Regions from separate parts of the Fictibacillus iocasae genome, predicted to be linked through region 2. Evidence: riboswitches for the same ligand, from Rfam matches in the RefSeq annotation. Region 2 holds a riboswitch; the other holds the start of a gene.
What was found. Region 2 has a riboswitch for cobalamin ahead of ACFQPF_RS13540 (ribonucleoside-diphosphate reductase subunit alpha). Riboswitches for the same ligand answer to the same signal wherever they lie in the genome.
Positions count from the first base shown of each region.

Region 1: linked by a shared signal. The riboswitch ahead of ACFQPF_RS05905 (DUF4430 domain-containing protein) and the one ahead of ACFQPF_RS13540 (ribonucleoside-diphosphate reductase subunit alpha) in region 2 are both predicted to bind cobalamin.

Region 1 is NZ_JBHTCP010000011.1:54,054-66,359, reverse strand. It holds gene ACFQPF_RS05930 (CPBP family glutamic-type intramembrane protease) at 1-206, opposite strand, end outside; gene ACFQPF_RS05925 (RecQ family ATP-dependent DNA helicase) at 172-1,695, opposite strand; gene ACFQPF_RS05920 (YpbB family protein) at 1,697-2,740, opposite strand; gene ACFQPF_RS05915 (ferredoxin) at 3,025-3,273, shown strand; gene ACFQPF_RS05910 (ECF transporter S component) at 3,646-4,167, opposite strand; gene ACFQPF_RS05905 (DUF4430 domain-containing protein) at 4,160-4,570, opposite strand; cobalamin riboswitch at 4,714-4,907, opposite strand; gene ACFQPF_RS05900 (ATP-binding protein) at 5,005-6,792, opposite strand; gene ACFQPF_RS05895 (response regulator transcription factor) at 6,793-7,509, opposite strand; gene ccsB (c-type cytochrome biogenesis protein CcsB) at 7,613-8,800, opposite strand; gene resB (cytochrome c biogenesis protein ResB) at 8,827-10,434, opposite strand; gene resA (thiol-disulfide oxidoreductase ResA) at 10,461-10,988, opposite strand; gene ACFQPF_RS05875 (pseudouridine synthase) at 11,048-11,791, opposite strand; gene ACFQPF_RS05870 (spore maturation protein) at 11,895-12,306, opposite strand, start outside.
Region 2 is NZ_JBHTCP010000046.1:807-13,112, forward strand. It holds gene ACFQPF_RS13515 (DNA internalization-related competence protein ComEC/Rec2) at 1-2,113, opposite strand, end outside; gene ACFQPF_RS13520 (ComE operon protein 2) at 2,110-2,580, opposite strand; gene ACFQPF_RS13525 (helix-hairpin-helix domain-containing protein) at 2,631-3,257, opposite strand; gene comER (late competence protein ComER) at 3,359-4,198, shown strand; gene ACFQPF_RS13535 (ribonucleotide-diphosphate reductase subunit beta) at 4,253-5,293, opposite strand; gene ACFQPF_RS13540 (ribonucleoside-diphosphate reductase subunit alpha) at 5,298-7,520, opposite strand; cobalamin riboswitch at 7,649-7,832, opposite strand; gene ACFQPF_RS13545 (3-hydroxybutyrate dehydrogenase) at 7,975-8,760, opposite strand; gene ACFQPF_RS13550 (GntP family permease) at 8,779-10,173, opposite strand; gene ACFQPF_RS13555 (sigma-54 interaction domain-containing protein) at 10,387-11,757, opposite strand; gene ACFQPF_RS13560 (class I SAM-dependent DNA methyltransferase) at 12,012-12,306, opposite strand, start outside.

The DNA of each region.
Region 1 (12,306 bases), on a different contig from region 2:
GCCAATGAAAGAAACAAAGCACACGCCACACTCGCGAGCACAACGGGAATAAACCCCAGTCCGTCCTGCTGTGGAACCCGCCATGGCTGCTCGAGCTCAAAGAAGATGGAAAGCAAAACAGCTGCAGCTAAAAAAATCAGCTGTGACACGTATACATTCCAAATGAGCTCTTTAGCTGTTAAGTGCTGCACGTTTCTTTGATTCACTTCCGCTACCTCTTTCTATAGAAAACATGGTCTTCAATTCTTCACGCCAATCGCCCACAGTTGCATTGACAGTGTTTGCTCTACCATAATAAGCGGTCAAGCTGATCTGACAGCTCGAACAGCAATCGTGATGCTGTGGATCTCCGCTTTCATCAAACAATTTAATGAGCGAGGCACGTTTGCAGTCCTCTCTTCGCACCCATGTCAATAGTTTGCGAAGCTGCTCGTGCTTGTCTTTTTTTCGTTTCACAATTTTCCTGGAAAGCTTATCTAAAAAAATCTTCTTGTTCTGGGTATCCATCATTAGAAGAGGCTCTCGATTGATATAATATTCTAAAAAACGGGCAGCATTTTCAGTGAACATGCCTTGATGAACGCGTTCAAGCATCGATTGCTTTGTTCCATCGCCCCCTAGAAGAACAGGCAGCAAAGAGGCATCCGGCAATTCTGCTTCAATAAAATGATACGGAATATCTTCATCTTGCGGATGATAGAGAAGAACGGCTAATGCCGGCTCGCCATCACGGCCCGCTCTTCCGATTTCCTGTACATATGCTTCAATGCTCGATGGCAGCTGATAGTGAATCACATACCGGACATCGCTTTTATTGATTCCCATCCCAAATGCATTCGTGCAGCAGATCAGGTCAAGCTGACCTAATAGGAACTGCTTTTGGATGAGCATCCTGTCCTGATGCTCCATTCCGCCATGATAAAAGGCAGTGCGGGCCACTCCTGCATCTTTGGCTAGCAGACATGCTGCTTCTGCCATATTTCGCGTTGATGTGTAGACAATGCCTGGCCCTTTAAGCGAGGTGACGAGATTCTGCAATCTTTTCTGCTTTTCCTCCTGCGATGAAGCGTACTCTGTCACGAGAGCAATATTCTTCCTGTTCATGCTCCCGATATGCAGTTTAACACGGGCAAGTCCAAGATACTTGATAATATCCTCCCTCACCTTTTTCCCAGCAGTTGCGGTCAAAGCGAGGCAAGGCGGATTTCCAAGTTCTTTTCTGATTTCTGCAAGGCCCAAATAATGCGGCCGGAATTCGTGGCCCCACTGCGAGATGCAATGCGCTTCATCCACAGCAAACAATCCGATGTTCACTTGCTTCAACATCTCAACGAGCTGCCTGCTCTGCAGCATCTCGGGTGAAACGAAGATGAACTGACTGTCCGGAAGTTTCTGTATTTCTTCTTTCTTTTCTTCCATCGACAAAAAAGAATTGAAAGCGACCGATCGTTTAAAGCCCATTCTCTTTAATTGTTCCGTTTGATCTTCCATCAACGATAGAAGCGGTGAAACAATGAGTACAGGCTTCTTCATCAGCACTCCTGGCAGCTGATAGCACACTGATTTTCCGGTTCCTGTTGGAAGGACGGCAAGAACATCATGTCCATTCAGCACATCAGCTATAATTTCTTTTTGGCCGGGACGGAATGCTGAGAAGCCAAAAAAACGCCTAAGCTCCTGTTCAAGCTGAAGCATATTACCCCCATCCTTCCTTGGCGATCGCCAGTCTGATCTTCAAGTACGAGAGCGTTTCTGCCTGATCTCGAATACCTTTTAGCTTCCGGTCTTTTAGTGTGCGGCTGATCTCTTTGACGAGCCGCAATTCCTCACTTGATATGAATGGCGAAATATCAAATCCTTTCACCGAGCGAGCGATCTCTACTAGGTGATCTTCGAGAGTACTTCGTTTGAGTTTTCTTAACCGTTCAATTTCATCAAGAGGATACCCTTCTTGCAGCAGGGAAAGGGTCGCTCTTGCAGAATTAGTAAGCGATTCGCTATGGCCAGGAGGAATGAACCTATGCAGTTCCTCGTACTCATGTGGATGCTCCTTAACTTTCGTCAAGATGAAGTGAAGCAAAGAGCGGAACATCATTCTTACTTCCTCTTCTGATGTCCCAAAATCATGAGAAAGCTGTTCGAATGTAGAACCGATCCTCTCAAATCTCGTTGCTCTTTGTAAGAATAAACTAGCGATCTGGCTGTTCCCGTAATTTTCAAGCAACTGTACCATTTCATGATACAAACGGACAGCTGATTCTTTTCTTTCTGCCTCGGTCTTAGGAAAGAGCGCCTTTACCGAGCGTACAGCTTGATAGTCAGTGACAACGGGTAAAAAGCGGCTGTTATGCGCAAGCATGTTGGAGATGGATTGTATGTATAGCGACAGCGACAGCCAAAAATGATGCTCGATGTTCCAATGCGCGAGGCCTGACAAATGACGCAGGAACGGGTAATGATTATACCCCACTATTTTTTCCCCTTTTTTTGTCACGATGAAAACACCGTTAGACAGCTCCTCTATCAAGCTTTCCGCGAAAAGAACCGCTGTCTTCTCCTCCAGCTCGTTCTTTTTCAGGCTGGAAAGGACAGCGTAATATTTTCCAATGCCAAAAAGCTGGGCATCTGCCAGCGACTGGGCGGTCTTTTTTCCTGAAAGAATATGAATGATACCTTGGGCGGATCTCTCGCCGTTCACGTTCTGAAAACAGTCTAACAGCATATAATCAACTACATTCATAGCGACGCACCTTTGTTTCTGTTTCTTTTATTGTAGCAAAAACTGCCGTTCATTGCCGTACTAATAGCCGGTGATGAATAAAAAATGACTTAGATAGGGTTTGGCGTGGACGTGGAGGGGTATGATTTGGTTATGTAAGAAAACACCTTAATATTAATTGTTGAAATGTGTTTGTGAAGTCTTTACAATATAACTAGTAGACCTTAAATCGTTTCAGGAAAATGTTGGATAAATATTTTAGCAATCGTTTTTCCGGTTACCAAATCAATTAGGAGGTAATTTCTATGCCAAAGTACACAATTGTAGACAAAGAAACCTGTATCGCGTGTGGAGCGTGCGGAGCAGCAGCACCCGACATTTATGATTATGATGATGAAGGTATCGCGTTCGTGACGCTTGATGACAACCAAGGAATCGTGGAGATCCCGGATGTGCTTCTAGATGATATGCAGGACGCGTTTGAAGGATGCCCGACTGATTCTATTAAAGTAGCAGACGAGCCGTTTGATGGGGACGCATTAAAATACGAATAGATGGCACAAAAGCAAGCCTTTAGGACAAAGGCTTGCTTTTATTTTATTAAGGATGATAATCATTGTCAATTAAAAATTTCCATCTGTTTTTGTTTTCATTTCCCGAGTTCGAGTTCTCTCTCACTATGAACAGCAAGAAGCCTCCGCATTAAAAAGCGCGGAGGCTTCTCGTCTCTTTACTCCATAACGGTTTCCCCTTATGTACGGTCTTTAAGCTCCCATCTTTGCAGTCAGAAAGAGCATTCCGATACAAAGAGTCAGAAAGAGCACAGCAGAAATTCTTAACATATAGTCGTTCATAGCAGCCTCCTTTGACATAACCTTAATAGTGTATGCCCTGCTGCCGAAAAAGTTGTTATAAATCTCTTTGACCTAAGCTGCTCCGGACTTTTCCTTAACATGCATCTGCTTATTCATAATGAAGAAAAGAGGTTTGGCGAGTACAGCATAAAATAGCATATTTCCAACAGCATGGTTCGTATCAAAGCTCAAGCCTGCAAGATAATAGGCCCATAGATGATCGAGATATGGAGCGTTGAACAACGTCATCACTATACCGAAATAATAACCGCACAATCCCGCGTACACAGTTAGTGCCCAGTGCGGGAGTTGTGTCCTTCTTTTTCCGATTAAGCCGCTGAATACCGCGATGCTTCCCCACGCTGCGATCTGGCCGATTGTCCAGATCCCGCTGCCTAAATAAAGATTGCTTGTGATGGTGCTGATTGCAGCAAGAACCAGTCCATAAGTTGGGCCCAAAACAAAAGATGCGATGATCAGTATGGCTGTATTCGGCTGGACATTAGGGATGAACTGGAACGATACCCTGCCTACCGTCAGCAATGCCGATAGAACGGCAAGCAAGGTCAGCATCTTTAATCGATTGCTATTCATATTTACGGAAATCGAAGCCTACTTTGTCGCCTTTCTTCAATTTGATTTCTTTTGCCCCTTTCATCGCTTCCTCACCGTTAACAGAGAAAAACCATGATGTTTTGTCTTTTTCATTGCCTTCTGTTCCGTTGATTGAACTGATGAATGAGTCTTCATACATGGTTTTCACTTCAAACTCTCTTTTCATTACGTCCATGACCGTTTCGCCTTCTTTGATCGAAACGTCTTTTTTCTCAATTTCTTCTTTTCCATTATCTTTTGTTAATACAATGGTTACTTGCTCTTGCTTATTATCCTGGCTTGCCGTTACGTTCTTCTTTTCAGCTGTCTCGGTTTTTTCCGCCTGCCCACATCCAGAAACCATCAGTATAGCTGCGAAAAGTAAAGGTAATAAATTTTTCATGCTCATCACTTTCTCCTTTGTTTTATGTAATAAAGAGCAAATAAAAAACCCATGCGGACAAACGCATGGGGAAAACACATGATGACAGAGAGTGCAAGTAAATACACTCGATCGGCCAACACCTCCCTATCCTCGTAGGTCATGCTGCAGTCTCGTAACAGGCAGGTCTCCTGGCTCATGGTCATTGTTTCTTAAACACCTTCCCATTCATTTGAACAGTGGCATCCTTTTTAAGAATCTCCCATTTACAGTGGCGGGACCGCAACGGCTTTTACCGTTTTCCCTTTTAAGCTAACCTGACTCTTGATCAGGCTGCACCTGTTAATTCGTATGCAATTCACATTCTTCATTATAGCCGAAGCTTCCGCTGCAGCAAAGAGTTAATTTTCCAATTGTTTCTTATGAAACAATAAAAAACGCCGTATTATGCGGTATTATTCCACATTTCGGGGCAGAACAAAGGAAAATGTCGTTCCTTCACTGATTTTGCTGTGGACTGTAATGATTCCATCATGAGCTTCAATAATATTTTTAGCTATTGCAAGGCCAAGTCCCGTTCCTCCCGATTTTCCCCTAGTCCTCGCTTTGTCGCCTTTATAAAAGCGTTCAAAAACAAACGGAAGATCTTCATCCGAAATGCCGCTCCCCGTATCCATAACATCCATTTTGACAGCGGAATCTGTTATATCTGCTTTTAACATGACACTTCCGCCTTCTGTTGTATGCCTGATCGCATTGTCGATTAAATTAGTTAGCACTTGCTCTAGTCTGTCAGCATCTGCATAAAGTTCATTCTGTACATTATCAATCTGCGTCTCAAGCTGCAGCTGAATGTTCCTTTCCTTTGCAGGCCCATGGAACTTGCGCAGCACCCTAGCAGCATATTCAGGAACGTTAATCCAGGACCGGTAAAGCTTCATCTGGCCAGACTCAAGACGGGCAAGATCCAGCAGTTCATTGACAAGCCTGCTCATTCGGCGCGATTCGTCCAGGATGATGCCTGCCAGTTCTTTCTTCTCTTCTTCAGACTCCGCAATATCATCGACGATCGCCTCACTATATCCTTGAAGCATGGCGATCGGAGTCTTTAATTCGTGCGACACGTTCGCGACAAAGTCCTTTCGCAGCTTATCCATCCTGCGCTCTTCTGTCATATCCCGCAAGACCGCAACAGCACCCCTGATCATGGATTGATTGTAGAGCGGTGTCATCACAACGACCCAAGAACGTCCTTGCAGCGTTACTTCGATCAGCTGTTCGCGCTCTAGGGTGACGACCTGATTAAATTGCAGCATGACAGATTCAGGCAAGCTCATCTTATCGTTCTCTGCCATCCCCGTCTCATAATAACACGCCTGTAAAAAACGGTCAGCCGGGGGGTTCGTGACTAAAATATTCATTTTCCTGTCAAACGTGATCACGCCGTCCGCCATCGAGCTAAGTACACCTGAAAGCTGTTCTTTCTCTTGGTTCAGTGCTTGAATGTAATTTTTCAACTGCCGGCCCATGCGGTTAAAGGTCATGCCGAGCTCACCGATCTCATCATGGGTCAGGATGGGCACCTTCGCATCAAACTCACCTTTCGCTACAAGCATAGCTGCTTCCCTCATTTTACGAAGGGGAGCTGTTATACGGCTGGATAAGAAAAAGGCAAACACAGTCGTGAGGATGATCGCGATTCCGGCGGCAATAAAGATCAGTTTTTTCGCATGATCCGTGGTTTTTGCAATATTTTCGATCGATTGGTAAACATAGACAGCACCCGTTCCGCCGCTGCGGTCTCGGTATGGCTCACCATAGATGATCATCGTATGATTTTCAGCTCTGTTATCTTCAACAAATGGGAACTCATCTTTAACAAAACGCTTCGTTTTTAATTCTGGCACTTCCTTTAACTGCTCTTCGGTAAGAAACACGTTTAGTGATATTTCGCTTTCACCGGAAGCTTCCAACACCGGCTGTTTTTCGCTGTCAATCATCATGACGGACATCGAATACACTTCTGCCATCTCTTTTGTGTTCCGGACGGCTTCAACGCTGTTCTCGTCACTTTCTAAAATGACAACGAGCCTGTCTGCCATTTTTTCCAGCTGGTCTTTTGCTTGATTATCATGAAACGTCTCAAAAAATTGTGTGAGCAGCATAGTAAGAATGATCAAGACAGCAAGCACCAGCAAAAGAATGGTCAGCCAAAGCTTGCCAACAACACTTCTCCAAAGCATTTACTCGGCACCTTCAAACTTATAGCCGACTCCCCATACCGTTGCGATCATCGCAGCCGCATCAGGCGATACTTTGTTCAGCTTCTCGCGCAGCCTTTTCACATGGGTATCGACCGTTCGCAGGTCGCCAAAAAATTCATAGTTCCATACATCCTTCAGCAGCTGTTCGCGCGCATAAACTTTATCAGGCGTTTTCGCCAGATAGTGGAGCAGCTCATATTCTTTTGGTGTTAGGTTCACTTCATTTCCATCAGCGATGACCTTATGTGCATCATGGTCGATGGTCAGGTGCGGAAATACGATAATGTTTTTGGATACCGTATCCGTCTCTAAAAACCGGGTAGTCGAAGAACGTCTTAACAGCGCTTTCACCCGCAAGATGACTTCTCTTGGGCTGAACGGCTTTGGAATATAATCATCCGTTCCCGCTTCAAATCCGGAAATCCGGTTCAGCTCTTCTCCCTTAGCCGTCAGCATGATAACAGGCGTCGCTTTTTTCTCGCGCAGTTTTTCACAAACTTCTATACCGTCCATCCCAGGCAGCATGAGGTCGAGCAGGATCAAATCAAAGTTCATAGACAGTGCCATCTGCAGCGCTTCTTCCCCGTTCTCTGCTTCTTCCGTTTCGTAATTTTCCCGTTCTAAGTACATTTTCAGCAATTTTCGAATGCGTTCTTCATCATCAACAATAAGTATTCTCGCTTCACCTTGATTCACGGTATCACCTGCTTCTATTTTGTAAACATTCCCTCTCTTATCATACAGCAACGCGCCTGAAACTACAAAAAAAGCAAGCCCTTATGAGGGCTTGCTCACCTTGTTAGGCGTATGAATGAAGGCCTGCAACGACTAAGTTTACAGCGATAAGGTTGAACATAATAATCACAAACCCTAAGACGCAAAGCCATGCTGATTTTGCTCCATGCCAGCCTCGTGACAGCCGTAGGTGCAGATAAGCAGCATAAAAGAGAAAGGTGATCAGAGCCCATACCTCTTTCGGGTCCCATCCCCAATATCGGTTCCATGCTTCATGTGCCCAAATCATCGCAAAAATTAATGCTCCGAGAGTAAAGACGGGGAAACCGATCGCGACACTTCGATAGCTGATCTCATCAAGCAGCTCGGGATTTAAATTCTTCAGCTTCGGCTGCATAGCTGCTGCCAGCCTTTTGCGTAATACTAGTCTAAGAAGACCGTATAACAGCCCTCCTGATAATAGAGACCAGATCATCGTGTTCAGCTTGACGGCCGCGTTCTCGCCGTTCATCCAGCCAGGAGCATCAAACAGCGGGCCAAATCCGCCCTTTTCTTCCACTGCGTCCGCCGGTCCAGCGATGACAGGCATCTCATAAACAGCTTGCACCGTATTTCCGCCTTTTGCAGTAAATGAATAGACAGCTTCGTATCCTGCGGATTTAAACGTGACCGAGACGATAATAAAGCCCAGAACACATAAAAGAAAATACAGCACAGCCTCAAGCCATTTCGTTTCCTTAGTGGAGGTATCTTGCTTGACCGTCCCGATCAGATAAATCAATCCGGCGACAAAGGAAATCGTCAGAATACCTTCACCTAATGCAGCCGTTGTAACGTGTATTTTCAGCCAGTCGCTTTTAAGCGCTGGAATAAGAGGAGAAATTTCCTTTGGAAACATGCCGGCGTATGCAATAACCAAGAGCGCGACCGGCATCGCGAATACCCCAAGTGCGTTTGTTTTATAAATGGCATAAAGAATAATAAAAGCAAACACCATCATCATGCCAAAAAAAGTGGTGAACTCAAACAGATTGGATACCGGGGCGTGGCCGCTGGCAGCCCACCTTGTAAAAAAATATCCGAGCTGCAGTGCAAAACCGGCGATTGATGTGATGTAGCCGATTCTGCCCCAGCGTTTGGAATAAGAAGCCGTTTTCTGTTTTTTGTCTGAAAGCGACATAGCAAAGAATAGCGTGCCAAACAAATAAGTGATAAACGCTGCATATAGCAGCGAGCTGCTGAGCTGAGCCATCATGTATTACCTCTCCCTACTTAAACTTATGCGCTCTTTGCCGCTGTGCGGTCCTCTGGCATGGGAATGCCTGTTTTTTCTGAGAGCGACTGCAGATCCTTTTTCAAGCCAAACCAGTTTTTATTCGTGTGAGCGGCAATCCAAAGGGTCCCTTCTTTTTCCTTCACCCATATACGGCGGTGGTTCCAATACAAACCTTGAACCACTCCGATCATAAAGATGATGCCCCCCATTGATACGATAGGCAAGGTATAATCTTTTCTTACAGTAAGAGCCGTAAGATTTTTCGTTTTAATTCCGGCAAACTCAATTTTGTAGCGGTTCCCGTCCATCTCAATGTTGTTTTTAATCGCGACGAAGGCCTTTTCTTTTTTATCGTTTTCAGGCGATGTCATTTCAAAAACAAAAGCGGGATTATCTGGAACATAGTTCTTCGTCTTCGGCACGCCGTCCTCAAGGAAGTAGTTAGGATAATACTTTCCAAGGCTAACGGTGTAGCCTTTACCTAGGTCATACTTTTTTTGTGGATTAATCAAGTCCACTTCAAATGTGCCTAGGTTTTTTTTCGTTTGTTTATCAAGAAGAGAAAATGACATTTTGTTCAGTTCATCCATCTTAAAATCTGTCTGATAGAGAGAGAAGGAGTCAAATTTCAACGGTTTATTGACTTGAATTTTTCCTTCTTTCACTTTTTTCAGCGGTTCTGATCCGCCTAGAGTTCCTTTGGCGGATGATTGATAGAGCACCGCATTTGTCTGGAAATTCTTTGGAACAGGATTAGAGGTGCTTTGCAGCGCGTCTTTAAATTGCTTATCATTTTTATCGTAAAATTCCAGGATGAACTTCTCGTTTTTCAGATAATATTGCCCTTCATCTGAAAGTGTCCCTGGAATGGCGGCAGTCTCACCTTCGCGCAGCCAGAGGACTTCTTCTACATACATGCCTGGGAAAAACCGAAGCATCGCACCAGCTAAGAACAAGACGAGTCCTACGTGGTTCACGTAAGGGCCCCATCTTGAAAAACGTCCCTTTTCAGCAAATAAACTGCCGTTCTCTTCTCTCACATGATATTTTTGAGCCAAAAGCGCTCGCTTCATCTCTGAGAGATCACCTTTCACGTCTTGAGCGAAAAGTCTTTGATGCTTCAGAAACTGATCATGACGGACGACCTTCTGACGTTTAAGTGATTTGTACAGCGGAACGCCCCTGTCGATGCTTGCTACAATGATGGAAAGAGCGAGCATGCCCAACAATACGATAAACCACCATGAGCCATAAAGCTGATGAAACCCAAGCAAGTAATAGATTTTCCCTAAATTTCCGTATTCTGATTCATAGTGCGATGCGGGATCTACGGTCTGCGGTATGTACATCTGCTGTGGAAATATGGTTCCTATTGCCGCAGCTACAAGAATGATAATAATAATCCAGATGCCGACTTTAACGGATGAAAAGAAATTCCAGACCTTATCGATCACCGTTTGATTATAGGTTTGTGATCTTCTCGCTGTTCCTTCATAACGCATGCTTGCTTCCATATTTTCCTTCGCTTCGGCAAATGGCTTGCCGCAAGACTGGCAGATCAGCGTTCCGGCAGGGTTATGATGACTGCATTCGCAAATCATAGTATCCATGTTATGAGCCCCCCTTCGGCAAACTTTTAAGGCTTGATTTTATTCATCATGCTAAGGATGTCATCGTTTGACAAAGAACGGCTTGTCTTTTCAATCACCTTTCCGTTTTTGTCAATCAGAAGCGTTGTCGGAATCGGACCGATGCCGTATGCCCTCGTTACATCCCTGTTCTTATCCATCGGGATAGGAAACGTAAGACGGTATTTATCCTGAAAATCTTCAACGGCTATGTTTGATTCTCCGACATTCACCGCTAAAATGACGACACCTTGCTGACTGAATTCTTTATATTGTCTTTCCATATACGGCATTTCGCGTTCGCACGGCTTGCACCAGGTTCCCCAGAAATTCAAGAACACCCCCTGGCCTCTGTAATCGCTTAACTTTATTTCCTTGCCGCTGACATCGGTCAGGACAAAATCAGGTGCCTTGTCGCCTGTGTTGACGAGCGTCCGCTCATCTTCAAAAAAACTGCTGTAGACCGTGTAGCCAACAGCCGCCGCGATGCATGCCAGCAATATGGATCGAAACCAAAATCGTCCGTTCCCTTTCAATGCGTATCCGCTCCTTTTTCCTTGCTGCCCATTTTAATGATAACGCTAAAAAAAGGCTGTTATCGGCCTTTTTTTGACGTTTGTGTGACAGCCGCGTTGCGAAGAAGCTTCACCTCATGCGGAGTCAGTTCGCGGAACTCTCCCGGGTTCAAGCCTTTCACATCCAAAAACGCGTACTTTTCACGCTTTAATTTTTGTACAGGGTGTCCGATATGCTCAAACATTCTTCTTACTTGACGGTTCTTTCCTTCTGATATAGACAGTTCAATGATGGCCGTCTGCTTCTTTTTATCCATCGACAGCAGCTTAGCCCGGGCAGGAGCTGTCTTTCCATCTTCTAAGATGACACCGCGCTCGAGCTTTTTCAGCTGTTCTCTTTCCGGGATGCCCTTCACTTTGGCGATATAGGTTTTTTCTACTTTATATTTAGGATGCATGAGCACATTAGCGAACTCGCCGTCATTAGTCATGATCAGCACACCCGTTGTATCATAGTCGAGACGGCCAACTGGAAACAGCCTCTCTTCCACAATATCCTTGAAATAGTCAGCGACTGTTTTTCTTCCTTTATCATCCGTGACAGCGGTAATGACTCCGGATGGTTTGTACATTAAGAAATACACAGGCTGTTCACGCTGCACTTGAACGCCGTCAACCTCAATTCTGTCTTTTGGAGAGACCTTCGTACCAAGTTCTCTTACCGTCGTGCCGTTCACCTTCACACGGCCCTCTGCTATCATTTCTTCAGCTTTTCTTCTAGAAGTCACACCGCTGTGGGCGATCACTTTTTGTAAACGTTCCATTCCTTCACCTCATCATACATCATACATCAAAATCCGCCTTTATCCAACATCCCCTCATGCAAAAGACAGCTGGCCAAAGCGGCAGCTGCCTGTGAACACGCTATCAAAATACTAAACTTACTACGACGATTGATGCTGCAAATCCAATCAAGTCTGCTAGGAGACCTACTTTTAAGGCATAGCCCATCTTCCGGATGCCTACTGCTCCAAAATAAACCGTCAGTACGTAAAAGGTCGTATCTGTGCTTCCTTGTATGGTGGATGCCAGCCTGCCAATAAACGAATCCGGTCCATACGTCGCCATCAGATCGGACGTCATGCCGAGCGCTCCTGTACCTGAAATGGTGCGCAATAGGCCAAGCGGAACAATCTCTGCAGGCACATGGAGCAATGAAAATAACGGACGGAATGCATCCAAAACGATGTCTAACGCTCCAGAAGCCCGAAAGACGGAAATCGCTACGAGCATGCCAACAAGGTACGGGATAACGGAAATAGCCATCGAGAAACCCTCT
Region 2 (12,306 bases):
ACGAGGCTGCTGACGAAGTACGGCTGCCATGGTGCGCGACCTTTAGTACATCAGTCTTGAAAGAATCATACGTTTTAGACAGCCTGGCTTCTCCTTTTTCTTCTATGTCCCCGGTGAACAAAAATGAACGGCCCGACAGCTTCGACCATATCACAATGGACTGCTCGTTGCTCTCCTCTTCGCTTCCATCTGGTGACAGAACCGTAAACAAACCGCTCCCCCTTCTCCACGTCATTCCTTCTTTCATTTTCACGATCTTTACTTGCCTTTTGGCTGCATGAAAAAAAATTTCTTTTTCTATCTCAGCAGGCTTTTGTTGATGAAAAGGATAATACAAGGTATCCACTTTCATATTGCTTAAAATCACCTCAGCCCCGCCAGCATGATCCACATCACTGTGCGTCAATAATAAAGCGTCAATCTTTCGGATCCCCATGCCTTTTAGAGAAGGCAGAACGACTGATCGCGTCACATCAAAGGGCCTTTTTCTTCTCCTCCACTTTTCTTCGGCAAACGTAAGCGTGCCCCCAGTATCGATCAAATAAATGCCTTTTCTGTTTGGCAGCTCGATGATCGCGCTGTCTCCTTGTCCTACATCCAAAAATGTGACCCTCGTTTCATCGCGAAAATACGGAGTAATCATGTGAAGAAGCATAACCACTGCTAATGGAAGCAATGCAAGAGGGAAGAATTTCTTTTTCTTATCCCATACAGTGAAAAAAAACCATGATGCCCCCATATAGCCTGCAAGGAAAAGAAGGGACGGCCGGCCGAAAATAAACGGCTGTGTATGGTTGGCGGCATACATCAATATGTTTGTAGCGATTTTAATAAACAAGTGAAGAATGTAATCCAAAAAAGTCAGACTTGAAAACATCGCCCCAAGCGGCACGATGAATAAAGCAAGCGGAAAGAGCAGCAATGAAACAAAGGGTATGTACAGAGCATTCAGAGGAAGGGACCAAAAGGAAATTTCAAAGAAGTGATACAAAATGAAAGGCAATGAAGCGATCTGGCATAGCAGTGTGGCTCGCAGCATGACCAAGAAGCTGGTTCCTGGAGCGAGCAGGATGTTTTTTGAGCAGATGAGAACAAAGGTCATATAAAAAGACAGCTGAAAGCCTAGGTTGTAAACGGTATAAGGATTATACAGCAGCATAAGCAGAAACGCGGTTCCAATAACATTAACTGGCATGAGCCTGCGCTTCACGAACAAAAAGAAAGCCGCTGTGGACCCCATGATGCCTGCGCGGATGATCGAACTCTCAGCGCCTGTCAAAAGTGTATAAGCAGGGATTGCGAGTAAGATGACGAGGTAAATCTTTTCTTTCGTCAATCCGGACATGGACAGCACGACAAAAAGCAATCCAATCAGCACAGCAATATTGTATCCCGAAACAGCGAGCAAATGAGTCAGTCCGAGTTCTTGATAAGCATCCGTCACGTGAGGCGGTATGCCGCTTCTCTCGCCAAACAGCAGCGCATTAATCAGGCCGGCTGATGGTTCAGAAAACCTTGTATTAACATGCTCTACGCCTTTTTGCCTGAGTGATGACAAAAGAAAGAACACATTGCCATCAGGCGGAATGCACCTTTCAGGGAAACCCCTAGGCTCAAGGACAAACATAGCTCCCTTCTGCTTTAAATATCGAGGAAAGTCCATGCCGTACTGATTTCTCTTATGTTCAGGATACGCCAGCTCACCTGTTATCAAGCACTTCTCGCCTGACTGCAGAGTAGAATAGCTTTTCCATTCCGCTTCGTTTTTGGCCGTATATGAGACATAAACTTTGCCAATCTCTTTTTCTCTGTGTTCTGCCCAAAATGAAATTTTATCACCGTCAATAACAGGCATGGAGCTAATGGTATATAAAGAAGAAAACGCGGCGGGAGGTAGATCTGATGTGGGAAGATAATAATGAGTATAGGCTGTAGCATACAAAAAGAATAAAGGCAGCCCTGCTAATGATGCCCAGAGGTAGCGATTGCCGCTCCAAAAAAACAGGATACTTAATGCTGTTAGCACTGTTGCAGCAGCCCACATACGATGATCTGACAGTATGATGCCTACGATGGCAGCGGCAAAAAAGAGCGGAACCGTAAACGGCTTCACTCTTTTATTGTCATTTGTCTGCCAAATATGTTCAGCGGCTCCTGAAATTCTATTTTTTCCGTCACGACTCCGGCTTCCCGGAACTGTTCGATGGCGTACGGATGATTTTTATAATCCTCGCCGTAATATAAGGTTTTGATGCCGCTCTGGATGATAATCCGGCAGCAGTTCAGGCAAGGAAAGTGCGTGACATACATGGTCGCGCCATTTGTCGGAACGCCAAATTTGGCACACTGTAGAATGGCGTTCACCTCTGCATGGACGGTGCGCACACAATGGTTATCAATCACGTAACAGCCATCATCAATGCAATGGACACCTCCGGATATGGATCCGTTATAGCCGCCTGCGATAATCCGGTTGTCCCGCACGATCGTCGCTCCTACGGCAAGCCTCGTGCATGTACTCCGTAAAGCCAACAGATGGCTTTGAGCCAAAAAATAATCATTCCATGAAATGCGGTTCATTCGCTTACCCTCCTGTCTGTTATTAGTGTAGACTTTTCGTCTTCTCTCCGTCAATGAGAGAACGAAATCAGTTCCGCCCATTGCTCTGCTGTTTTCTCTCCGATCCCTTTGACTTGCAGCAAATCTTCCATTGACGAAAATGGTCCGTTTTCCTCGCGGTAGCTGATGATGGCCGCTGCCTTGGCAGGACCGACACCTGGAAGCTTCATCAGTTCTTCTTCTGTAGCAGAATTCACGTTAATGATTGCAGCCGCAGCTTCTCCCACGCTCTCATGCTGCGCTGCCGGGATCATATGCTGTTCACCTTCTTTTGCTGCGTAAATCACCATCTCATCAGTAGCGATTGCCGCCAAGTTGACAGACTTCGGATCCGCCGTTTTTGTAAAGCCGCCGGCCAGTTGAATAAAATGAATCACCCGTTTCCCGGACCGCGCCTGGTACACGCCCGGCTTTACCACCTCGCCCTTCACATCGACCCAGATGTCTTGTCCCCCTTCCTCAACTGAAGCGTTCTTATCCTTTTTCTTCGGTTCTTGTACAGCTGGCTGAGGGATAGACGGCATCGAGTGCTCCCTTTCATCCACACTCACTCTCTCTTGACCGAATGCTAGATACAAAATGAATAAAACGAGCAAAACCCCCGCTAAAACTGCTTTCTTTCCGTGTTTTCGCACCATTTCTTCCACCATCGATCACGCCGCATTTACTCTTATTTTTAGAAACTCATATTCTATTCACGTTCCGCATAAATTTAAAGGCAGGGAAAGGAGGAATGTGTATGAAAATCGGTATAATCGGCACCGGAAACATGGGGAGTGTCCTGACTGCCTCATTGATAGAATCTTCCGCGATCCATGCGTCAAGGCTGATGGTGACGAACCGTACATTAACAAAAGCTGAACGCCTGAAAAACGCTTATCCGAAATTGCGGGTGGGAAGTTCAGCAGAAGAGGTTTTTCAGTTTGCTGACATTGTGTTTATTTGTGTAAAGCCTCACGAATTTTTCAATCTATTATCTGAAAACAAAGCTGTCATTGCCAAACATAAGCTGATCGTCTCCATCACGAGCCCCATTTCGTGTGAACAGCTCGAATCGCTCGTCGACTGCAACGTGGCGCGTGCCATTCCTAGCATCACGAACCGCGCACTGTCTGGTTCTTCTCTTATCTCGTTCGGCGACAGATGCCACACAGAGTACCGCGAAAAATTGCTTGAGATCATGTCATTCATTTCAAAGCCTGTGTTGATCGAAGAGTGCACAACAAGAGTCTCTTCAGACTTGGCAAGCTGCGGACCTGCTTTTATGGGATTTTTATTGCAATGTTTCATTAACAGCGCGGTGAGCGAGACAGATATTTCAAAAGCCCAGGCGACGACTCTGGCCACCGAAATGATCATCGGAATGGGCAAGCTGCTGGAAAAAGAGGTCTACACACTGCCCGCATTAATTCAGAAAGTTTGCGTGAAGGGCGGAATCACGGGAGAAGGCATCAAGATTTTAAAGGATCATGAGCACTTATTTGATGCGGTGATCAAGAAAACACACGAGAAATACCATGAGGACTGCGAGAAAATCACAAGCCAGTTCCAAGTAAAAGAAGAACTTCCTGAAACGTGACACGTTCAATGTACCGCATTCATAAAAAGAACAAAAGCCGGGAAATCCCGGCTTTCATAGTTCATCGAACCCATTATCGTCCAAAACTTTGGTATACTGTCTCGATTTCTGCTCAAAAAAGTCGCTTTTTCCCGAATTTACATCTGAATAGGCTTTTATCCATGGCAGCGGATTCGTTCTGCATCCTTCAAACGGGCGCTCAAAGCCGAGCTCATTCACCCGCTTGTTGGCCATAAACCGGATATATTGCTCCAGTTCATCCATGTCCAGCCCAACAGCAGCATCTTTTAAGACATGCCTACCCCAGTTTGCCTCAAGTTGTGCTGCTTTCTTAAAAGAATTTTGCACAAACTTCTCCGTTTCTGAGCTGTTCAGCTCAGGATACTGCACTAGCAGCTCACGAAATAGTTTGCAGAACAAATGCACATGCAGCTGTTCATCGCGGTTAATATAATTGATCATTGTTGAAGTCGAGATCATCTTTTGGTTTCGAGCCATGCCATAGAAAAAACAAAATCCTGAATAAAAGTTCAGACCCTCTAAAATCACGTCAAAGACGATCGACTTCATGAACGTTTCAGGCGTAGGATACTCCGCGAACGCATCGTATACCTCAGCGATAAAATCGTTTCGCTCCCTTAATACCGGATCAGACTTCCAATACTCAAATACTTCGTCTTGTTTGTTTTTTGGCACAAGGCTGGAGAGAATGTAAGAGTATGACTGGTTATGCACAACTTCTTGAAAAGACAAAGTCGTCATGAGCGCAACAAGACTTGAATCGGTCAAAAACTGTGCTGCTCTTCCGCTGTAATCCGTCTGAATGCTGTCCAAAAAGGCGAGCAGGCCGATAATTTTGTTGAATGCCTCGCGCTCATGCTCTGACAGAAGAGGAAACTGCCTTATATCATTGGACATGTTGATCTCAAACGGTGTCCAAAAATTGCCGAGCATGTTCTTGTAAAGCGGATATGCCCATGAGTATCGCACATCATCCCAGTTAAGCACGTTTGAGCTTTTTCCATTGATTATTCCGGTCGAAGCGTTCGGCGCAGCCGGATCATACAATTTCCGCACTTTTAGTGGCTCATGGATGGTTTTAACTTTCACAGCTGTCACACCCTTCTAGTTCCGTTGATGTAGAACGTGTATAATAGGTCGTCTTTAACCCGCTATTCCAAGCGTCAAGATGAAGATTGAGCAGTTCTTTCGCCTTAATCTGATTTGTTACATATAAATTAAAAGACAGTGATTGATCCACATGACGCTGCCTTGCACTGTTTTGGCGAATGCTCCAATGCTGGTTGATCATAAATGCCGATTTATAAAACCAATACGTTTCAGAAGAAAGATCTGGCGCCGTAACTGGTATGCGGTAGTTTTTCTTTTCTTCTGAATACAGTCTATTAAAGACAGGATCGATGCTCGGAGTTGAATTGGCGATAATCGATGTCGAAGCGTTCGGCGCGACGGCGAGCAAGTAACCGTTGCGCATGCCGCTGTTAGCAACTTTATGGCGCAGTTCCTGCCATTTATCGCTCTCGTACCCTCGCGCTTCAAAATAGTTTCCGTTCATCCATTCCGAACCCGCACACGCTGGATAGGCCCCTTTTTCCGCTGCCAGCTCAGCACTCGCGCGAATGACAAGATAGTTAATCTGTTCATACAGCTCATCCGCAAAGATCACCGCTTCTTCTGTTTCCCACCCTATTTTCTTTAGCGCAAGAAGATGATGCCACCCAAACGTCCCGAGTCCGATCGCCCGGTATTTTTTATTCGTCAGCGCTGCCTGCGGAACATCGAGTGTGTTCACATCAATCACATTATCGAGCATCCGAACCTGTATTTTTATCAGCCGTTCTAAAACCCCGGCGGTCACGGCTCGCGCGAGCGAGATGGATGATAAGTTGCATACCACAAAATCTCCAGGCTCTTTTGTAATTAAGATTTTCCCGTCTTCCGCTGCCTCCGATATCACTTTTGTTGCCGACTGGTTCTGCGTAATTTCGGTGCAAAGATTGCTGCAATAGATCATTCCCGCATGCTTGTTCGGGTTCAGCCTGTTCACCGTATCACGGTAAAACATGAACGGAGCTCCTGTTTCAAGCTGTGATTTCATGATCCGCTTCATCATTTCAATGGCCGGAATCACCGTTCTTGAAAGCTCCTCCTGTCTCACACATGCCGCATATCGGTGTCTGAACGTGCCATTGCCTTTTTCCTCATCATAACTATCTTCTAATGCAAAGCCCATCACCTGCTTCACCTCATGAGGATCAAACAAGTGCCACATTTCTCTTCTTTCTACCTTTTCCATGAACAGATCAGGAATGCATACTCCTGTAAACAGGTCATGCGTCCTTTTGCGCTCATCGCCATTATTCAGCTTGGCATCTAAAAATTCCAAAATATCTTTATTCCAAATATCCTGATATACGGCGATGGCACCCTGTCGCTGTCCGAGCTGGTCGACAGAAACCGCCGTATTGTTAAGCTGTTTCATCCAAGGAAGACACCCTGAAGAGTTGCCTTTATATCTGCGGATATCTGAACCGCGGGATCGGATTTTTCCAAGATAGACCCCTAAGCCCCCGCCATTTTTTGACACAGTAGCAGCATCTGTGTTGCAGTCGAAAATACCTCGTAAACTATCGTCCATCGTATCAATAAAGCAAGAGCTCAGCTGTCCGGAATTTTTTCCTGCGTTCGTAAGGGTAGGGGTCGCCACTGTCATATACAGGTTGGAAAGTGCCCAATACGCTTCTTTTACGAGGTTAATGCGATTTTCACGCTCTTCTTTGACCATCAATGCCATCGCGATAATCATGAAGCGTTCTTGCGGCAGCTCCATCACGTTACCATCATGATCTTTTGCTAGATAGCGGTCCGCAAGTGTGACAATCCCTATGTAGGTAAACAGCTCGTCTTTTGACTGGTCGATGCCGCACTGCAGGTCTTCTATTTCTTTTTGCGTATAGCTTTCTAGCAGCTGAGAATCATAGATTCCTTTGTTCGTCAGGTCTAGTAAAAGATTATAAAAAGAGGGATAACGCTCGCCATCTTTTCGTTTCCTGTTCTTTCCTGCCTGTTCATACAGTGTTTCAAGATACAGTCCCGCTGCCACAAACGTCCAGTCCGGCTCTTGAGGCGTCATGTAATCAAGAGCTCTTCGAATGCATTCTTGCCATGTTTCGTGTTCATCTGTGCTTTTTTCCCATAACTGCATCACTTTGTTTAAATAGTCTTCACTTTTTAACTGTGGAAATCTTTGCTGCAGTTGTTCCAGCCAATCCCCGAGCTTCGTGTTTGCTGCTGTTGCCAATCTAATCCCTCCTGCGATTTACGGGCATAGAAAAAGCCCTATCCTAAGGATAAGGCAGAGAGCAGCCGAATTTGCAGCATACCACATGCTTGGCAAGTAAGGCTTTCTCGTCCCAATCCCCGGGAACTAAAGCATACGAACAAAAGGCAGGTCTACTGGCTTTGCTTCACCCTACTCCGGACCTTCCCATGCTATCAATGAGCACAGTGGCATTTCCGTTTCGTCCACAATTACAGTTGCGGGGACAGCTCCAGCTTTTCACTGGATTCCCTATTAAGCCTAGAATTTGGCACCTTATGTTCAATATGTAGTTTACATATTCTACTTTCACACTAAATGTTGATGTTGTCAAGAGGTGAAATAGAAAGACCAGCCGTGAAACTAGATTCGATAAGTAGTCTTTTTCGCTAAAAAAATTCCGCCGCCAGCTCAGCTGACGGAGGAATTTTTTTTATTATTGAGCCGTATAGCCGCCGTCGATGACGACTGCTTGCCCTGTGATGCCTTTAGCTTTGTCACTTGCCAGGTAGATCGCATAGTCTGCGATTTCTTTCACATCGAGCAATCTTTTTTGCGGAACAAGCGGATAGATCACTTCTTCCAGCACACTCTCAAGCGGAACGTTTCTTGTTTTCGCAAGATCCTCCAGCTGGCCGCGGACAAGCGGTGTGTCCACATAACCAGGACAGATGGCATTCACGGTGATGCCGTGCTCTGCACCTTCAAGAGCAGACACTTTTGTCAAGCCGATCACACCATGCTTGGAACTGTTATAGGCCGCTTTACCAGCAAATCCGACGAGGCCGTTGATCGATGCCATGTTGATGATGCGCCCGCTTCCCTGTTTTTTCATTTGCGGAAACACTCGCTTCGTCGCGATGAATGGTGCAGTAAGCATGATTTTGACGAGCAGTTCAAATTTTTCTGTTGGAAACTTTTCTAATGGCGATACATACTGAAGACCAGCGTTGTTCACAAGCACGTCAATACGGCCGAACGCAGAGACCGCTTCGTCCAGCGCCGCTGCTATCTCGTCTTCTTTCGTCACATCACATCCAACTGAAATGGCTTGAAACCCTTTGCCTTTTAATTCTTCCGCCGTTTCTGCTGCTTTTTCTGCCTGCAGGTCGCTAATCACGACAGACGCGCCTTCCTCAGCGAATGCCGCCGCAAGCTCTTTTCCGATACCGCTTGCAGCTCCTGTAATAAAGACCGCTTTTCCATTTAAAATGCCGTTCATCATAATCTCCTTTCTTAATTAAACGATACCGAACATGTAATAAAGAGCAATAATTACGAATACCGCTGCCGTCTTGATCAATGTCATCGCAAAAATATCAATATACGATTGTTTGTGCGTTAAACCGGTTACGGCAAGAAGCGTGATGACCGCTCCGTTGTGTGGAAGTGTATCCATGCCGCCAGATGCCATTGATGCTACACGGTGAAGCACTTCAGGGCTGATACCGAGTTTTTCCGCCTGTGCCACGTACTGTTCACTCATCGTCGCGAGTGCTATGCTCATTCCTCCTGAAGCAGAGCCCGTAATACCCGCAAGTGTTGTAGTGGTAACGGCTTCGTTCACGAGCGGATCGGTAATTGTGTTAGACATCGCTTTGTTCACAGCAGCAAACCCTGGAAGTGCGGCGATGACACCACCAAATCCATATTCTGAAGCCGTGTTTAGCGTCGCGAGCAGTGCACCCCCAATCGACAAGTTCAAGCCTTTATTGAAATTACTTCTCATTCGTTTAAAGCCAAAAATGAAAACGGTTACAATTCCGATGATAAGAGCACCTTCAACCGCCCATACAGCAGCAAGTTTCGGAATTTCAATCGGAGCAACATCCTTCATCCCGAGCGCTGAGAAATCAAACGTTTTTCCATAGTACTGAGGTATAAGTGTGGTGAAAATTTTATTGAATACCCCTACAAGCAAAAGCGGCAATAGTGCGATGAACGCGTTCGGCAAGTTCGTATCGTCTACTTTCTCCGGCTCATTTTCATGTCCCGTGCCGTACCCCTCACCTTTACGCTGCGCTTGTCGGCGCCGCCACTCCAGATAAACCATCCCTAATACAAAAACAAACATCCCGCCAATGAAACCAAGCCAAGGTGCCGCCCACGTATCTGTCCCGAAAAAGCTTGTCGGTATGATGTTCTGGATTTGCGGACTACCCGGAAAAGCGTCCATCGTGAACGTGAAAGCGCCGAGTGCAATCGTTCCTGGGATGAGTCGTTTCGGAATATCAGCCGCTTTAAACAGCTCGGCTGCAAAAGGGTAGAGAGCGAACGCCACAACAAAGAGCGAAACACCACCGTACGTTAAAATGGCTCCTACAAGTACAATCGCCAGCATTGCACGAGATGGACCGATCAGTTTGATGACACTTCTCGTGATTGACTTGGCAAAGCCCGACATCTCAATGACTTTTCCAAAAATGGCCCCGAGAAGGAATACAGGGAAGTACAGCTTAATAAAGCCGACCATCTTTTCCATAAAGACGCCTGAGAAGAACGGCAGCACGTGCCCTGGTTCTGTCAGCAGGACAGCAAAAAGCGCAGCGATGGGCGCGAATAGAATGACACTGAACCCTCTGTACGCGACGAACATCAGAAAAAATAATGAAAGCAAAATAATAATAATGTCCATTACATAACCTCCTTGTTTGTTGGCATGAGAGCAGGCTCCGCTCTCAACCAATCTATCTATGCAAGAAGCGTGCCAATTCAACAACCTGATTTTCACCATACGAGATTATCAAGGATTTCCGGTTTTTCGGAACAGACAGGATGATTGCTTGTCTACATGGAAGACGTATTGCTCCGTTATTCCGGAAACACTTTCCGCAGTAACGGAAATCCACTATGCTTGAATGTTATATTTTTTTATCTTCTCATACAGCACGGTTTTTCCGATTCCGAGCTTCGCTGCCGCTTTTTTCTTGTCGAACGAGCAAGCAGCAAGCGTATCGCGCAATACTCTTTCTTCTGTCAGCTGCATGATCTGCTTTAAGCTGCTATTCTCCTGGACTGCGCTTACTTCATCATGAGAAAGAGCTGGCACCACATCCGCCGTAATGACTTCTCCTTGCGAAAAATGCGACGCAGCTTCTAAAATATTTTCCAGTTCCCGAATGTTTCCAGGCCATTCGTGAGAAAGAAACCATTCCATCACGGCTGCTTCCACGGCGATTATCCGTTTGCCGGATCGCTTGCTTATCTTCTCTAGCAGCCTTAAAACGAGCCCAGGTATATCTTCTTTTCTCTCACGCAGCGGTGGGACATTTATTGGAATGACATTGATCCGGTAAAAAAGGTCTTCCCTGAACTGCCGCTGTGATATCATCTGCGCCAACGGTCTGTTTGTTGCGGCGATGATGCGCACATCGACCTTCTTGGACACTGTCGAACCAATCGTCTCAATCTCTTTTTCCTGCAGCACACGCAGCAGCTTGATCTGCATGTGGGGTGGCAGGTCTCCGATCTCATCAAGAAAGATTGTTCCTCCATCAGCGAGCCCAAACTTGCCGGCTTTCCCCCCTTTTTTTGCGCCAGTAAACGCCCCTTCTTCATAGCCGAAAAGCTCGGACTCAAACAACGTGTCTGGAATCGCGCCGCAGTTAACTTTGATAAATGGCTTTCCGCTTCTCTCACTCAACTGATGAATGCTGTGGGCGATCAGCTCTTTTCCCGTTCCGCTTTCTCCATTAATCAATATCGACAAATCGCTGCTTGCTGCCCTTTTCACTTGGTTTTTGAGCAGCACCATTTTTTCCGAACAGCCTTCTATATCTGACAGGGAATATTTCGCACCGTTTTTTTCATGCCAGTCCTTTTTGTAAAATTCAAGCTCAGAAAGCAGGCTTTTTATGTGGCTGTTCATTTTCTTCCACTGCCCGGTATCGCGAAAGATGACCGTGCCGACAGCACCGATCACTTCTCCATCCGCGACAACAGGAATGCGGTTGGCGATCATATAGCTTCCTCTTATATACTGAAGGTCGGCGATTTCAGGAACACCGCTTTCTACCACTTTGTGCATTCTCGTGTTTTCAATGACTTCCGAAACATGCTTGCCGATTACCTCATGAATGTTTTCACCGAGAAATTCTGCATACGTCTTGTTCATGTATTGAATTACGCCATTCCGATCGACGACTACAATCCATTCGTAAGCGCTATCAATAATCGCTTCAAGAATGGAGTTCTTAACTTTTTCATCCGCAGTGAACATGATTCCACCTCCTTGATGTGCTTGAGTTCATTGTAACTTAACATCCGTTTTACAGAAACAGCGCTATAAGCATAAAGAAAACTTGGCTGAGAGTCAGCCATAGTTGCCCTTATACTTTTCCCTAAACTTTTTGACTACGTCGAATTCCTTTACTGTTAAAATGTGATATGTCTTAAAATGGAAAACAAGGGATCCGCATGACAGACACTGCTGCCAAGCGAACCCCTTGTATATACGAAAAGCAGCCCTTTATGTCAGGAAATTTTCTTCGCGATAAAAAATTGCCGCTCCGCCTCAGGGCTATCCGACGGTTCCGAAAAATCAGCACCCGTCTCTAGCAGCTCGAACCCCGCCTCTGTCAGCAGCCTGGTATATACAGACGGTTCGAAGGTGCGCTGAACATGAAGTTCGTCAAACCTTTCATAGCTGGTGCCGTTCTGCACAAAAAATGTCAGTTCATGCTCGACACTGTCCGGCCATTCACCTTCATAGCACTGCCATATGTAAGACAACTGTTCATCATTTGAGCCGAACGTGTTTCCTAAAAAA